2 regions of the Paenibacillus sp. FSL H8-0283 genome follow, and region 2 is predicted to be linked to the other one. Evidence: riboswitches for the same ligand, from Rfam matches in the RefSeq annotation. Region 2 holds a riboswitch; the other holds the start of a gene.
The links. Region 2 has a riboswitch for ZMP and ZTP ahead of MHI52_RS28355 (TIGR01440 family protein). Riboswitches for the same ligand answer to the same signal wherever they lie in the genome.
Positions count from the first base shown of each region.

Region 1: another riboswitch for ZMP and ZTP. It lies ahead of MHI52_RS08670 (DJ-1/PfpI family protein); the one in region 2 lies ahead of MHI52_RS28355 (TIGR01440 family protein).

Region 1 is NZ_CP150295.1:1,885,866-1,894,062, forward strand. Features, by position in the region: gene MHI52_RS08635 (sporulation protein) at 1-290, opposite strand, end outside; gene MHI52_RS08640 (class I SAM-dependent methyltransferase) at 472-1,149, shown strand; gene MHI52_RS08645 (hypothetical protein) at 1,156-1,596, shown strand; gene MHI52_RS08650 (hypothetical protein) at 1,618-2,157, shown strand; gene MHI52_RS08655 (GNAT family N-acetyltransferase) at 2,166-2,705, shown strand; gene MHI52_RS08660 (YfiT family bacillithiol transferase) at 2,753-3,277, shown strand; gene MHI52_RS08665 (GNAT family N-acetyltransferase) at 3,311-3,826, shown strand; ZMP/ZTP riboswitch at 3,877-3,958, shown strand; gene MHI52_RS08670 (DJ-1/PfpI family protein) at 4,019-4,627, shown strand; gene MHI52_RS08675 (GNAT family N-acetyltransferase) at 4,632-5,105, shown strand; gene MHI52_RS08680 (VOC family protein) at 5,281-5,664, shown strand; gene MHI52_RS08685 (bifunctional 2-polyprenyl-6-hydroxyphenol methylase/3-demethylubiquinol 3-O-methyltransferase UbiG) at 5,856-6,602, shown strand; gene MHI52_RS08690 (SDR family NAD(P)-dependent oxidoreductase) at 6,652-7,416, shown strand; gene MHI52_RS08695 (response regulator transcription factor) at 7,606-8,197, shown strand, end outside.
Region 2 is NZ_CP150295.1:6,436,709-6,444,905, forward strand. Features, by position in the region: gene wecB (non-hydrolyzing UDP-N-acetylglucosamine 2-epimerase) at 1-1,047, opposite strand, end outside; gene upp (uracil phosphoribosyltransferase) at 1,085-1,714, opposite strand; gene glyA (serine hydroxymethyltransferase) at 2,142-3,389, opposite strand; gene MHI52_RS28355 (TIGR01440 family protein) at 3,609-4,202, opposite strand; ZMP/ZTP riboswitch at 4,344-4,425, opposite strand; gene MHI52_RS28360 (low molecular weight protein arginine phosphatase) at 4,522-5,094, opposite strand; gene MHI52_RS28365 (manganese efflux pump MntP family protein) at 5,153-5,713, opposite strand; gene MHI52_RS28370 (L-threonylcarbamoyladenylate synthase) at 5,890-7,062, opposite strand; gene spoIIR (stage II sporulation protein R) at 7,310-7,969, opposite strand.

The DNA of each region.
Region 1 (8,197 bases), 2.5 Mb from region 2:
AATGAAAAGTCTTTCTCCAATTTGGCTCCAGGCTGTAAGGTGAAACCTTCGGTGAGCAGATATTTGGCTATAACGGCTGTTTCTTTTACTTTACGATCATCGTGCTCCCGTATGTAATGGGTTTTGATTGAAAGATAGATTCGATCTACGTTCTGTTCCACATCTCCACCTTCAATGTACACAACCCCCGAGATGATTCCTCCAGGCGTGACCTCTGGTGTATGCAATTCCGTATTTACTTTGGCTGCTCCAACACCTACACTGGCTAACATTTTCTTGAAAAATGACATGCGCTCAACCTCCAGATCAGATGGTTTATTATATGGGATACATACGGCTTCGACCTTAATACGGAAGCTGGAAGAGAAGCGTTTCATATTTTAGCAAAGATATATCGTATATCCAAACAGGAGAATCGACTTACCTATGTCGAATGTTTAAATAAAGGGATTTTTTGTCAGGAGGAACTCTATGAGCATGGAATGGTACGATATGATTGCACGACGTAATGGGGGATACAAGGGTAGAGCTTTGTATACGCTGGAAGGTAACACTGCTGAAGATATTTTTGAAAAGCGGTTGATTAAGCTTCTGCCTCAGTATACATCCGTGCTCGATGCAGGCTGTGGACATGGGGAGTTTACGTTGAAAATGTCAGAATATACCGATCACATTATGGGGTTTGATAATTCGGAAGAGATGATAAAGATAGCTCGGAACAGTCTTCATTCAAGCAGGATAACAAATGTAGAATTTGTCTGCGTTAGCACAAAAGAAAAGATGCCATTTGAAGATAAGCAATTTGGTCTGATCTATGATCGCAGAGGTCCAACTTCCATTATTGAGCATGGGAGATTGCTGCAAAAGGGTGGAGTTATGATTGGTATTCATACGGATATAACAAAGGTACGTGAGCGTTTGGAAAGAAATGCTTTTAAGGAGATCAAGATTGAGGAATATAACGAGGCACTTATGATTTTCTCGGATGAAAAAGAGTTTGCCATCTTTCTCTCCGATATCCCGGGAAACCCGGATTATACACAGCCTGAGTACCGGGAACAGCTGGAAGTAAAGCTGAAGGAGAATCAGGTTGATGGTAGAATTGCTGTAAGAGAATGCAAGTATATTTGGCAGGCCATGAGGAGGTGAAGCCGATTGAACACAGAATTTTCAGAACAGAAATATGGTGAAACGGGTGTTAAAACCAGCTTTGAGCAGATGGCTAACGGGGAACAGAAATATAAAATGATAACAGAAGATGGCAGTTACTATTGTAGAACCGTTGCATCTTCCCACGGAGCATGGCAAAACAGTCATGTACATATCAATCTAACGGAGTTTTATGTGGTGCAAACCGGATGGATTGCGTATGCCAGTTATGGAGACGATCAGATGTTTTCGATTCGAGTGATACGTGCGGGAGAGCACATCATTGTCCAACCTGGAATCCATCATAATATATACATGTCTGCACATAGCGCGATACATACCATCAAGCATGGATTGAATACATCCAGTGATTGGACGGCATCACCTGAGTTGGATAGGTTAACTCAATCTTTAACAGAGAAGGAGCTACTCCAGAAGTATGATTAATTAGACGGGAGGATCAGACAGATGCGTAAAAATACAATATTTTGGATTACGGGAGTAACGATAATTCTCTTGGTGACTCTGCTCATATACAGCTATGTTATTCCAAGTGTGAGTGCCCAGGATGTTGTGATGGCAGGCACAATCAGGCAGATTGATACGGATGTAGTTGAGGTAGAGTTAGAGATAACGCGAAAAAGAGAAGACAAGGATCAACATATGGTGTATCCCGTTATCCCTGGATGGGAAGGGGTCACATTCACTGAAGAACAAGATGATGCGTGGTACATGCCTTCGTCTGTTGGCAGCTCCTATCTTGATCAAGTCATTCTGGAAAAGTATCTGAAGGCACAGGGGAAAACCATGAAATCAGCTGATAACCTGATAGGATTTGCGATACCTGATGAGATAGGGAGTTACAAGTTGCGGTTAACGCTCAGATCTTTGGATGGAACGACTCAGCCGCTTGAGAATCCCATGGTGTATTATGTTCACAACGAGCATTTGTTAGGGAAGGATCTGAGTTGGGTTACGAGTGAGAATCTGGAGATCAATAAGGAGTAATCAGAATGATGAATGTATATGAATCGAATGAAATCACTGTACGTTTCTTGGACACAGAAGATGAACAACATCTGGTGAAGTGGCTGTCAGACCTGGAAGTTCTTCAATACTATGAAGGGCGTGATCGGCCGCATGATCTGGAACAGGTGAGAGAGCATTTTTACAATCAAAAAGATGATGCTACTCGTTGTATCGTTGAGTATGGAGGACATCCGATTGGATACATTCAGTTCTATGAGCTTGAGGAAGAAGAACGAACGGAGTATGGTTATGGAGACACGGATGAGATCATCTATGGAACGGATCAGTTTATTGGTGAGGTAGAATACTGGAATAAAGGCATTGGTACACAGTTGATGCAATCCATGCTGGCTTATCTGATTAATGAAAAACAAGCCCGTAAAGTGGTTATGGACCCTCAATCCTGGAACTTGCGAGCGATATCCTGTTATGAGAAATGTGGTTTCCAAAAGATTAAGCTGTTGGAGAAACATGAGCAGCACGAAGGACAGATGCGAGACTGTTGGCTTATGGAATATGCCCTGTAGATCCTGCTTAAAGTTATTTAAATCATGTAAACAAGGAGGAATAATGGATGGATGAAAGATTTCCGATAGGACCATTTGTACACACGGGTGAAGTTACTTTGGCACAACGGGAGAAGTGGATTCAGGACATTGCTGAGTTGCCTGAACGCGCACGAGAAGCGGTAAAGGGATTGAGTGAAGAGCAATTAAGTCTACCGTATCGAGAAGGTGGATGGATGCTCAAACAGGTTATTCACCACATGGCAGACAGCCATATGAACAGTATGATTCGTTTCAAGTTGGCGCTGACAGAGGATACACCAACGATTCGGCCTTATTATGAAGAGCGCTGGGCTGAACTGAGTGATTCAAGAGACCTGGATGTCGAATTCTCGCTTCAGATTCTGGATGCCCTCCATCGTCGTTGGGTGTTTCTGTTAAACGCGCTGACAGATGCAGATTATGCCAAACAATTTTATCATCCCTCATCGGAAGAAACGACAAGACTGGATTACAATCTGGGCATGTATGCTTGGCACGGCAAACACCATGTTGCTCACATCACATCGCTTCGGGATAGATTGGGAATATAGCTATTAGAAATATCTTTTAAGGAGGATTCATCAATGAGTGTACATATCAGACTATTAAATGAGAACGATCCTGTAATCATATCAAAGGCGTTTCAGGAGCAGGGTTGGGGGAGATCCCCTGAGCAGTATCTTCATTACTTGGCTGAACAACAGAATGGGGAACGCGTAACCTTGGTAGCCGAGTTGAATGGAGAATTTGCCGGATACGTGAATGTATTGTGGAATTCCAGCTACCCGTCTTTCAGGGAACAAGGCATTCCCGAAATTAACGATTTTAATGTACTAATGAAGTTCCAGCGCCAAGGTATTGGTTCACGGTTGATGGACCGAGCAGAGGAAGTTATTCTGGAACGAACGGATGTAGCAGGCATTGGTGTAGGTGTGTTTTCCGATTATGGCAAAGCGCAAGTTCTATATGCCCATCGCGGGTACATACCAGACGGTCACGGTGTACACAAACATGATCATTACATTCAGCCGGGTGAAGAAACGATTATGGACGACGATGTTGTACTTTATCTTACGAAGAAGTTAAAAGCCACGCAATAATTTCATAATATATACAATATGAAAGATGTCATGTATATTAGTTGTAAATATCTGTTATGTGTGACTGGCGTAAACGTGGAGTGAACCACGAGGGAGCACATATATTATATGCCGTACGCCTGGGCAAAGTGTTTGATCTTTTGATCAAACACTTTATTTATTATTCAGGGAACGAAAGGACTGGTGGCGGCAATGAAAATGGCGTTTGTTTTATTTGATGGAATGACAAGCATGGATTTAGCTGGATTTTATGAAGCAGTGACTTGGCTAGCGATTCTGAAAGTAAAGGAAAACGTATCATGGACATTCTGCGCAGATAAGGAGGAAATTTCAGATGACCGCGGGCTGAAAATGAAATCCGATGCAGTATTACCTCATCTAGGGGATTTTGATCTAGTATTTTTTCCTGGTGGATTATCAACTAGAACGCTTCGATTTGATGAGGATTTTATGCGATGGGTCCGAACGGCAGAAAATGTCACTTATAAAATATCTATTTGTACCGGGGCTTTACTATTGGGGGCAGCAGGTTTCCTGAATGGAAAAAGGGCTACTACCAACAAATCTGCTTATGATTTATTGAATCCTTATTGTGCAGAAGTGATCTCAGAGCGTGTAGTGCGTGATGGTAATACGGTAACGGGTGCGGGGGTTACGGCTTCCATTGACCTGGGACTATACTTGGTCGAAATGTTAACGTCTACGGAGATCGTCCTTCAAGTTCAACAAAAACTAGAGTATCCATATTATGAAGCTGGTAACTTAAAAGATGTCTATATGCACACTAAGGGTAGGGGATAAAAAGATGACTATTCGCCTTTTTCAAGCGATTGATCAGCCAGCAGTGCTGAAAATGATGACGGATCATGATTTTCAATTCCCTTCGTTTATACGCGATCAGTATCCTGCGCGCTGGGATTTATTTTTAAAAATGACGGATGAACGTATCAGTGCTTATTATGTCATGGTTGACGAAGCAGATGTTGTCATAGGTCATGCTGGTTATATCTTTCATCCTACTGTTAACCGATATGAAATCGTTGGCGTTGTTACATGCAAATCACACCTTCGACAGGGAGTAGCACGTGGACTAATTACAAAAATATGTATAAAAATAGCTGAATTCGGCAGTGGTGATGTCATGCTTTACACACTTGATCATGAAGAAAATGAAGCAGCGCTCCTATTTTATGAACGAATGAATTTTCAAAAAGAAGGTGTTGATATGAACTATTATACCTCGGGGTTTCATAGACTTTCACTTGTTAAAACATTATAAGGAAACTTCAAAAAACTAATTGAAGTGGAAGCATAAAAGTGTACTTCAGTTTAAGTTGCATGGACTTGCAAAGAAAGATGATCAAAAAGCTGTCCTGCATGTTATACTCTATTGGAATTTGAGGAATGATAAGCAGGATGTTAAGAGATTAGATGATCAGAGGAGTGAATGATGCATGTTTAGCAAAGTCGGCCAGATTATGTTGTATGTCAACAATCAGGATGAATCACTGGCATTTTGGACGGAAGTTGCAGGATTCCACATTGTGGATGAAGTAAACCTTGACGAGGGCATGAGATGGATTGAGATTGCGCCTACCGCAGACTCGCAGACAAGCATTATACTCCATGACAAAGAGTTCGTTGAACGGATGTCGGCGGGTGTAAATCTGGGCACACCTTCGTTAATGTTCTTCACCGAAAATCTGGATCAGTTATATGCCGACTTGGCTGGTAAACATGTAACGGTGGGAGAGATTGTCGAGATGCCAACGGGGCGTGTCTTCAACTTTGCTGATAACGAAGGGAATTACTTTGCAGTTTTGGAACGGGCGAAGTAAGTTACAACACAAAACCCCAACAAAAAAACGATCGACATTCATGTCGGTCGTTTTTTTGTTGGGAAAAAGCTTATGTTTTGGAGTAGAAAAACGCAAGAAAAATAGAGAACTACTGGGTAAAAATGTTATAATAGAGTGTGGCTGATTTAACGAAAATGCCGAGGAATGAATAGTCGAAAATGAAGGTTTGAATGGAGCAGTTAAGGAGGAATGTGGTTGTGGAAAAGACGATTAAAAGTGTACAGGATCTATATGATATGCTCGATGCGGATTTCAGATCTGCCAAGCAGTTTTGGGAACCTTTCTATGAGGATCGGAACAGACCAATCCCCTTTTTCCCAAACAAACCGGATGAGAATCTGGTAGCGCATGTGAACGAAGGTGTGCTGAGCGGCGGTAAGGCACTGGAACTGGGGTGTGGCCCGGGCAGAAATGCGTTGTATTTAACCCGCCAAGGATATCAGGTAGATGCTTATGATCTTTCGGAGACAGCTATTGCTTGGGCTAAAGAGAGGGCGGCAGAGGAGCAACTGGACGTGCATTTTGAATGTCGATCTGTGTTCGAATTATCCCCAGAGCAAGAATATGATCTTGTCTACGACTCGGGTTGTCTGCACCATCTGTTGCCACATCAGCGCATTCCCTACATAGAGATGATCCACAATGCACTCCGGCCTGGAGGATACTTTGGAATGACTTGTTTTGCTCCAGGTTTTGGCGATATTGGTGGGCCTGAGATCGTTATGAATGATTGGCAGGTGTATCAAGAGAAGTCGATGCGCGGTGGTCTTGCGTTCACGGAGGAGAAGCTTCGCTACATGCTGGAAGATGGCTTTGAATGTGTGGAGTTCCGTGCAATGAAGTCGCTGGAGCAACATGAACCGTATTTTGGTGTACCTTTTCTCTGGGCCACGTTGTGGAGAAAGAAAAACTCGTAAGAATAGTGAAATAAACATGCATTGAAAATAGAGGAGGAGTGGTATCGGAATGGGAACAGAAACAGGAAAAAGACACTTTATTATTACAGGCACATCCAAAGGGATCGGTTTACAACTTGCAGAGTTATTATTGGCTAAGGGGGATTACGTTTACGGTATTTCACGCGGGGGTTCGGATCTGTTGGAATCAAGCGAGGAATGGAGCGGGCGTTACCGCCATGTTCAGTATGATCTTGCCGACCTGAATGGGATCGATGATTTGATTACACGCATATTGGACCAAATACCTTCTCAGGAAGCTGAATTCATTGGACTCATTAATAATGCAGCGATGCTGGAGCCTCTAAAACCTATCGATCAATGCAGTGCGGCAGAGATAAGTCAGAGTCTTAACATCAGCCTCGCAGCACCAATGATATTAAGTTCCTCTTTTATTCAACAAACAAATCATCTGTCCGCCAGACGTAAAATTGTCAATCTCTCATCTGGTTCAGGAAGTTATCCCGCGCCTTCAATGGCAGTGTACTGTACATCGAAGGCTGGGATGAACATGTTCACCCAATGCGTATCTTTGGAGCAAACGGGCCAACAGAACCCTGTTGAGATTATTGCTTTTGATCCGGGGATGGTCGATACGGAATTGCAGGCTGTTGCACGAGGCAAAAGTGCAGAGGAGTTCGCTCTTGCAGGTATGTTCAATCAAGTATATGAAGCAGGACAATTAAGATCGCCACGAGACGTAGCGATGCAGTTGATCGAGCGGATGGACGAAAATAGTGATTCAAGCCATGTTATACACACTGTTGAGAGCTAATATGATATACGATACTTCTTTCAGCTCGTTTTCTTACGAAGTATGGATACCTTTTGATATAAGCCCAACTTCCCTGTACACTGGAATCAGCGATCGGAAGAACGATTCGTAACGGTAAAGGTGATCCTGCAACAACGGAGTCTAATTACCTTATTCAACCTTAGAAGATCAGAAACGTGGTGAAGTCTCTTGTTTAAAATTATGCTCATTGAAGACGACGAGTCGTTATTCAGTGAAATCAAGGAACGATTGTCCCAATGGTCGTATGACGTGTATGGTGTGCAGGATTTTGGAAAGGTATTGCAGGAGTACAGCGTAATTCAGCCGCAACTGGTCATTATAGATATTCAGTTACCCCAATATGACGGGTTCCATTGGTGCCGGATCATTCGTTCGCACTCCAATGTGCCGATTATCTTTTTGTCCTCACGGGATCATCCTGCGGATATGGTTATGTCCATGCATTTGGGGGCAGACGATTTTATCCAGAAGCCTTTTCATTTCGATGTATTGATTGCCAAGATCCAAGCGACTTTGCGGAGGGTGTATAACTATAATACAGAGCATATTGAACTTCGAACCTGGCGCGGTGCCACTATTGAGTATGTGAAAAATACACTGACCTGCGGGGATGAATCTGTCCTGTTGACCAAAAATGAGATGTTCATTCTTAAAGTGCTGGTCGAGCATAAAAATCAGATTGTTACCCGTGAGGATCTCATCCGGAGCTTGTGGGATCATGAGCATTTCGTGAGTGACAATACGCTGACGGTTAACGTTA
Region 2 (8,197 bases):
GGCAGCCTGGCTCATGCTTGCATACAGGGTTTTGTCTGTAAGCAGAGCTTTGGTCCGTTCATACACACGTTCCTCTTCGGTACCTACCAATTCCAGCGTTCCGGCTTCAATACCTTCCGGGCGTTCTGTTGTATCGCGCAATACGAGCACAGGCACACCAAACGAAGGTGCTTCTTCCTGCAAACCGCCTGAATCGGTCAAAATCAAGTGAGTGTGCGGGTAAAAGTTATGCAAATCCACCACGTCTAGTGGATCAATTAATTGAATACGGGGATGATTCCCCAAGATCGCGTGAGCCGGCTCCTTCACAGCAGGACTTGGATGCACCGGGTACACGATGGCAATATCTTCGAATTCGTCGGCAATCCGTTTGACGGCCTGGAAAATGTTGCGGTGAGGCTCGCCTTGAGATTCACGGCGATGAGCTGTCATCAGCACAAGGCGTTTGCCTTGGGCCCAATCAAGTACCGGGTGTGTGTAGTCCTCCCGTACAGTATATTGAAACACATCTGTTACCGTGTTGCCTGTGACGTACGTACTAGACTCCGATTTATTTTCTTTGGCAAGATTGGAAGAAGACCAATCCGTAGGCGCAAAGTGTAGATCAGCCAGTACTCCCGTCAGCTGACGGTTCATCTCTTCCGGATATGGAGACAGCTTGTTCCACGTCCGCAGCCCCGCTTCCACATGTCCTACCTGAATCTGTTGCAAGAATGCTGCATAGCTCGCTACAAAGGTAGTTAATGTATCCCCGTGAACCAGTACAATATCCGGCTTAGCTTCGGCTAACACCGGCTCCAGACCGCCAAGCACACGAATTGTGATTTCATTCAATGTCTGACGGTCCTTCATCACATCCAGATCATAATCGGGATGAATGTCGAAAACTTCAAGTACCTGATCCAACATCTGGCGATGCTGCGCAGTTACGCAAACAATAGATTCAATAGACTCAGGGTGTTTCTGCAATTCCAAAATAAGCGGAGCCATCTTGATGGCTTCCGGACGCACCCCGAAGATCGTCATGACTTTAATTTTGTTAGACATTCGAGCAAGCCTCTTTTCTACTCCGCATGCAATATGCTTATTTAGTGCCGTATAGACGGTCTCCTGCATCTCCAAGCCCTGGAACGATATAACCATGATCATCCAGACGGTCGTCCAATGCTGCTACATAGATGTCCACATCGGGATGTGCATCTTGCACAGCTTTTACGCCTTCCGGTGCTGCGACCAGGTTCATCATCTTGATTTGGGTACAGCCACGTTTTTTGAGCACGTCAATAGCTGCAATTGCCGAACCACCCGTTGCCAGCATCGGATCAATTACAATCAATTGACGCTCTGTTACGTCTGTAGGCAGTTTGGTGTAGTATTCTACCGGTTGCAGTGTTTCCGGGTCACGGAACAGACCCACATGTCCAACTTTTGCCGCTGGTAACAATTTCACAACGCCATCCAGCATTCCTAGTCCTGCGCGCAGAATCGGCACCAGTCCGAGCATACGTCCAGAGATGACTTTACCTTGTGTTGCAGCTACAGGTGTCTGTACATCAATCGTTTCCAGTTCAACATCTCTTGTAATCTCATAAGCCATCAACGTTGCTACTTCATCCACCAATTCACGAAAATCTTTCGTATTCGTACGCATGTCGCGTATAAACGTCAGTTTGTGTTGAATCAAAGGGTGATCACATATTACTAATTTTCCCATCTAATTTGTCCCTCCGGTAAGTTCTTCATGTTCAGCATTTCCAAATATACCTAGCCACCATTCATGGGCTCGATAAATCCTGTATATTATATCATCACCAACAACGAATTACACCATCAAGGGGCACCCAATCATTACAGATTACCGAATCCTATAAAAAACAGGACCGGAAAATGATCCATCCGGTCCTGTTTTGCTCTTGCTGTTATGTCGTTGAGTATGTTCAAAAACGTGTAAACACTAATGGTGCTCCGCAAACCGAATGACCTTCCGATCGCTGTTATCCCCAGATTTCTTTGATCCAATTATAATTGTTGAAATCTGGGGATAAAGGCGAGCGCTACGCTTCTTCAGGTTCTTTCGGTTTGCTCCGCCTGCGTGTGTACATTAAGAACATCTCAAATACAAACAGCATGAGCAAAGTTTTTTAGTATTTAAGATCGGTATAGAGCGGGAATTGGTCTGTCAGTGCAGTCACTTCTGCACGGGCTTCATCCAGCTTCGCTGTATCTTTTGGATTTTTCAGCGTTTTAGCAATGATCTTACCAATAGCGACCATCGCTTCTTCGTTCATGCCACGGGAAGTTGCAGCAGGTGTACCAATTCGAATACCACTCGTTACAAACGGGCTTGTAGGGTCGAATGGAATGGCATTTTTGTTCACGGTAATACCGATGGAATCAAGCACATGCTCAGCTTCCTTACCTGTGATGTTCACACTGCGTGTGTCGATCAGCATCAAGTGGTTATCTGTACCACCAGATACGATGTTCAATCCTTCAGCGATCAGTGTTTCAGCCAGAACCTGTGCGTTTTTCACGACATTCTCAGCATACGTTTTGAACGATGGTTGCAAAGCTTCACCGAATGCTACCGCTTTGGAAGCGATCACGTGCATCAGAGGTCCACCTTGGGAACCTGGGAATACGGCTTTATCAATCGCTGCTGCCCACGCTTTGCGGCACAGAATCATACCACCACGAGGTCCACGCAGCGTTTTGTGTGTAGTTGTTGTTACGAAATGCGCATGTGGAACCGGGTTTGGATGCAAACCAGCAGCAACCAGTCCTGCGATGTGAGCCATGTCCACCATGAACAAAGCGCCTACATCATTGGCGATGGAAGCTAGCTTTTCAAAATCAATGGTACGCGGATACGCACTTGCACCTGCAACGATCAGACGAGGGCGGTGTTTGAAAGCCGCTTTGCGTACTTCATCATAATCAATCAGGAATGTATCTTCCTGTACGCCGTATGCCACAAAGTTGTACAGCAAACCAGATGCGTTAACCGGGCTACCGTGTGTGAGGTGTCCACCATGGGCAAGGTTCATACCAAGTACAGTATCACCAGGTTTCAACGCTGCAAGATAAACTGCCATGTTCGCTTGTGCACCGGAGTGAGGTTGAACATTCACGTGTTCTGCTCCGAACAATTCTTTTGCACGATCACGCGCGATGTCTTCAACGATGTCCACATGCTCACAACCGCCATAGTAACGTTTACCTGGATATCCTTCAGCGTACTTGTTGGTCAGAACAGATCCCATTGCTTCGATTACTGCTTCACTTACGATGTTCTCGGATGCGATCAGTTCGATGTTGTTCTGTTGACGTTTCAGTTCAAGATTCATCGCTTCCAGTACTGCCGGGTCATTCTTGCGCAATTGTTCCATGATTAAATTCCTCCCAGTTATAAGTGAAGTTATAAAGTGAAACTAATGTTTACACGAAAACGGCGAGTGCAACACCAATCTGAAGAAACGAAGTGGTCGCCTTTATCACCGGATTTCCCCTTTTAAATAGGGAATTAAAAAATCTGGGGATAACAGCGATCGGAAGATGGTGATGCAATCAAAGTCAGGAGTGTAACCCAATTAGTCTCGCTTTATATGTTAGTCACAAAATGTCGAATCTGGTTGTTCTTCCATACGATACACCGCGCGTTCGCCGCCAATCAACTTCGGACGGGTCAACGCTGTGGTTACACGAGCATCTCCAACATAGCGAAGCGCTGTACGATAGGGTACGGCTACATGCCGGAGATGCATCCCAATCATCGTCTCCCCAATGTCCAGTCCCGCATGGGCCTGCACATGTTCAGCCAGGCATGGATCGGTCAGCGAACGATATGCTGCGGATGCCATTGAACCTCCGGCCTTGGGCACGGGTACTGCACCAACCTCGGTCAATCCAAGTCGAGTAAGCACAGAACGTTCCATTACCAGCGCACGGTTCAGATGCTCACAACATTGGAATACCGTGTCAAAACCGAACTCTTCCTGCACCTCGCGTATACCCGCAAGAAGCTGCTGCGCCACTTCAATGGCACCACTCGTACCAATCCGAGCGCCTGCGACTTCACTTGTGCTTGTACCGATCACAACGATCTGTCCAGGCCCAAGCTGTCCGGCAAGCGCCAGTTCATGCAGAATAGACGCGGTCTGTTCCTGCAATCCGGGTTGTTCCGAATCTAACTCTATAGTCATCCTATTATCGCCTCCCGATAAAATCATGCCCGCTGTCTCTTGGTTGTCCTTCGTATTCTTGCACGGCATCTCAGGTACTATTATAGCGAATAATCAGATGAAAGACGAAAAAAAGAGCAGTCTGCGGGTAACGCAGAATTGCTCTTTTGCCCAGGCGACCGGCCGTTTGTTCCGGTGCTCCATCGTGGTTATGCCCACTTCGTCGCCAGTTACACCGGATCCCTGTTTTCCCCTTCATCATAAAACAACCCGCGGCTAAAATCAACGGTTAATTTACATCACGTGTCCTATTTCTATAACCTGCCTCGCAGGATCAGAATTATCCCAGCTTATCCAAAAGCCGGTCCAATGCCGTCCGAATCTCAGCTGCAGCTATATTGTAATCATCACGACTTCCTCCAAACGGATCGGAGATGTCGAAACTTGGAATTCGTTGTCTAATCTCAATGGCTCGCTCACGCTCCGATGCCAGGATCTCTTGGCCAAGGGCGCGTTTCATCTCAAGCGTTGCAAACAGGCTGTCCAACTCCTGAACATCACTTAATACCTGTTCATCATCCTCCACATATTCTTTCAATGTATAGGTTTTGTGGACTGAATCGGGAAAAACCTGCATGACATGCTGCTTATGACTCCGTGTTAATGTAAGAACCAGATCGGCCCAACCTACCAGGTTAGAGCTAAGCTGTGTGGAATGAGGTGGACCTTCAACGTTATGATCTCTCAAAACCGCTTCAGCATGTCGGGAGATCGGCATACCCGACGTTGCTGCCACACCTGCGGAGCGAACCTCTACCTGAATGCCACGCTCCGATGCCAGTTTTCTCAAAAGCCCCTCTGCCATGGGGCTGCGGCACGTATTTCCTGTACACACGAATAAAATATGTTTCATTGTGTTAGCCTCCCCATTTTACATATGATGCGAATGATATGATATTTCAAGTTTTATTCTAAAATATAAACAAAAGTCCAAACGCAAGCAAGATTGCGCCACCAATGGCTTCGCCGTAATCCCCGAGATTCTGGCTCACCCGACGGCCTAATAGCAGACCCATAACCGACATCACCCCGCCACACACACCGAAAGCAAGTACAGTTAAGATCAGATCACTGCTAAACATCCCTAAGGAAACGCCAACGGAGAATGAATCCACACTTACGCTGAGGGAGAACAAAACAACGCCGAGCAGGGAACGGTGGTCCACCAGCTTTGTATCGCCTTCACGGAATGCATTCAGAATCATATGAGCACCCAGCAAAACAAGCAATCCACCTGCCGCATACGTCGTAATGTCACCGAGCAGGGAACTGACGTATTTGCCCATATACATGCCGATGAGCGGCATGATGATATGAAATAGCGCCGTTACAATACTGATTCGCAATACATCCCGCAGCCGAATGCCCTTCATGCCAATTCCGATCCCGAGTGAGAACGCATCGAGGCCAAGCGCAATAGCCATGATCAAAATGGTTACCAACTGCCCTACATGGACAGACACATCCCACATCCCCATACCCCCAAGTCACGTAAAGGTTCTTGTACACGATATGCGGACAAGGACCTAAACATGACCGATGAAAGGCAAACGGCGACGGATGTCTGGTCAGTTGCTGGCTTTATAGAATCTTGATTTTGTTTTGGAAAAAGAGTGATTAGCTCTCCTGACTGTATGATCAGGAGAGGTTATGAGGGTTGCTGGTTGCCAACTTGTATGAGTTGGTTCCCCGCAGCCTTGAGCAGCCGATTCATGACGGCTGCTCCCAGCCCTTCGCGTGAGCAGGCTTCAGCCACAATATATGTGGCGCCTTGCTCATCGCAGTTGCGCAGCGCGGCGTATAGCCGGCGCGCTGCTTCTTCCAGCTCGCTGGCGTCTCCCAGCGAGAACACGGCATCGGCGCGGTACTGCTCCGCGTGCTCGGCGAACGCCAGCACAGCGGTGCGCTCTCCGCGCTGCGCCGCCTCTGCGAGGGCGGCGCTGATCCAGGCCGCCACCGCTGCGGGCGGCCCCTCCACCACGCACAGCGCCCCTGCGGGTGCGTAGTGCGTGTACTTCATGCCCGGCGAGCGCGGCGCCGGGCTGCCCACGCCATCGGCCCCCTCCGCGAGTAGCGCGGGGTCCGTGGCGACACGGGCGGCAACGGCGGACAGTTGTTCCGCCGTAATGCCGCCAGGGCGCAGGATGGTGACGGTACCGTCGTCACCGACCTGCACAACCGTGGACTCGACGCCCACCCCGGTGGGGCCGCCGTCCACAATGCCGCCGATGCGGCCATCCAGATCCTCGCGTACATGAGACGCGAGTGTCGGGCTTGGCCGCCCGGAGCGGTTGGCGCTTGGCGCAGCCACAGGGCATGCCGCCGCCGCGATCAACTGCAAGGCCACCGGATGGTCCGGCATGCGCACGGCCACCGTGTCCAGTCCGGCGGTGACACGCGGGGACACCGCCCCCGACCTAACCGGCAGCACCAGCGTCAGTGGTCCCGGCCAGAAGGCCGCCATCAGCGCTTCCGCCGTTTCGTTCACTTCCGTGACCAGCGTATCCAACTGGTCACGGTGCGCGATATGCACAATCAGTGGATTGTCGGAAGGTCGGCCTTTGGCGACAAATACAGCCTCCACGGCTACTGTGCTACGCGCATCAGCACCCAAGCCATAGACCGTCTCGGTCGGAAAGGCCACCGTCTGACCTTGACGAATGCAGGCTGCGGCAGCCTGCAAGTCGGCGAGCGCCTGTTGATCGGCGCTCCCCTTTTTCACATCCAACATTTCAATATTACCCAATCCGTGATCGTTCTCAGCGCTCACCAAGACACGTACATCCCACATCTCGGTGACCAGCTCTCCCGGAGCTTTCATATCACGTTCTTCTCTACCATCCCTCATCTCAGAGGTGTGTTGCACTGGTTCGTTTTCTCTGCTCATATATCATCATTCCTAAACTTCAAGTAGGTTAGTTCATATCCATATTCAATATAAGTAATTATAACATACCTGTCCCAACTCGGATGCCCTTCAAACTTCGCTCGGAATTTCACCACTAATTCATATCAAAAGGGCAGCTCCCTGAATCGAAGTCGCCCTCTACTGTATTATAAGTACGTTGTTATGCGAACAAACTAGTCACCCAACTCCATAGTTTCACAGCCATATCCCACAGAAAGAATCTCGCTTCCGGTGTGTCTCCCTGCACAGATGCTTCTGCATCTCCTGGTTCAGCCGCTGCGGCTGATACCGTTGAAGGTTTCGCCAGTGCATCCCCGGTCCCTGCATCAATGAAGCACAACGGCGGGAACAACACACACCACCAGTTCTGACCTTTGCCTTCCCCCAGCGTAATCCGAACCGCTTCATAATCTCCGGCAGGATACACAGTGCCACCATATAGTTTGGTCGGGAACGGAACGGAACCCAGCTCCACCTGATACTCATAATTTAAACCGCGACTGGCCAACTCTTCTCCTACTCTATTCTCAATCTCGGACAAATGCTCACGAATAACCTTGCGCGCTTCATCCAGACTTTGCGGATTCTCCAGTTCGGCTACCCACTCGCCCATCTGAGCAACGACAGCATCCCGAATCTCGCGTTTCACCAATTGATCTCCCGGTGCATCCGAGTTTGCTAGAATACGCAAGCGAATCGATTGTTCCGGAATTGCTGTGGCCGCCACAGCTGCATCCGTTTTCTGACCTTCCCACATCATGATAATCATCATAAGACATACAATAATAAGTCCAATTTGCTTTACAATTCTTCTGCTCATTCCGTTCTCCCCCTCGGCTCTCTGATCACGTTGCCTGCAACTCTCTCATGTCTATCAGTATGCCCGGTAGAGACGGAAGTAAACCTAGCATTTGCAATAAATCTACTAGAGGTTGTTCACAAGCCCACTTTAATTACAAAGGGTGCCTAGCTCCATCATCAACGTTGAATATGAGATTCAGCCGAAATAAGCGGGAGGCTTACGAAGGTTGTTTACCAAGGAACCATT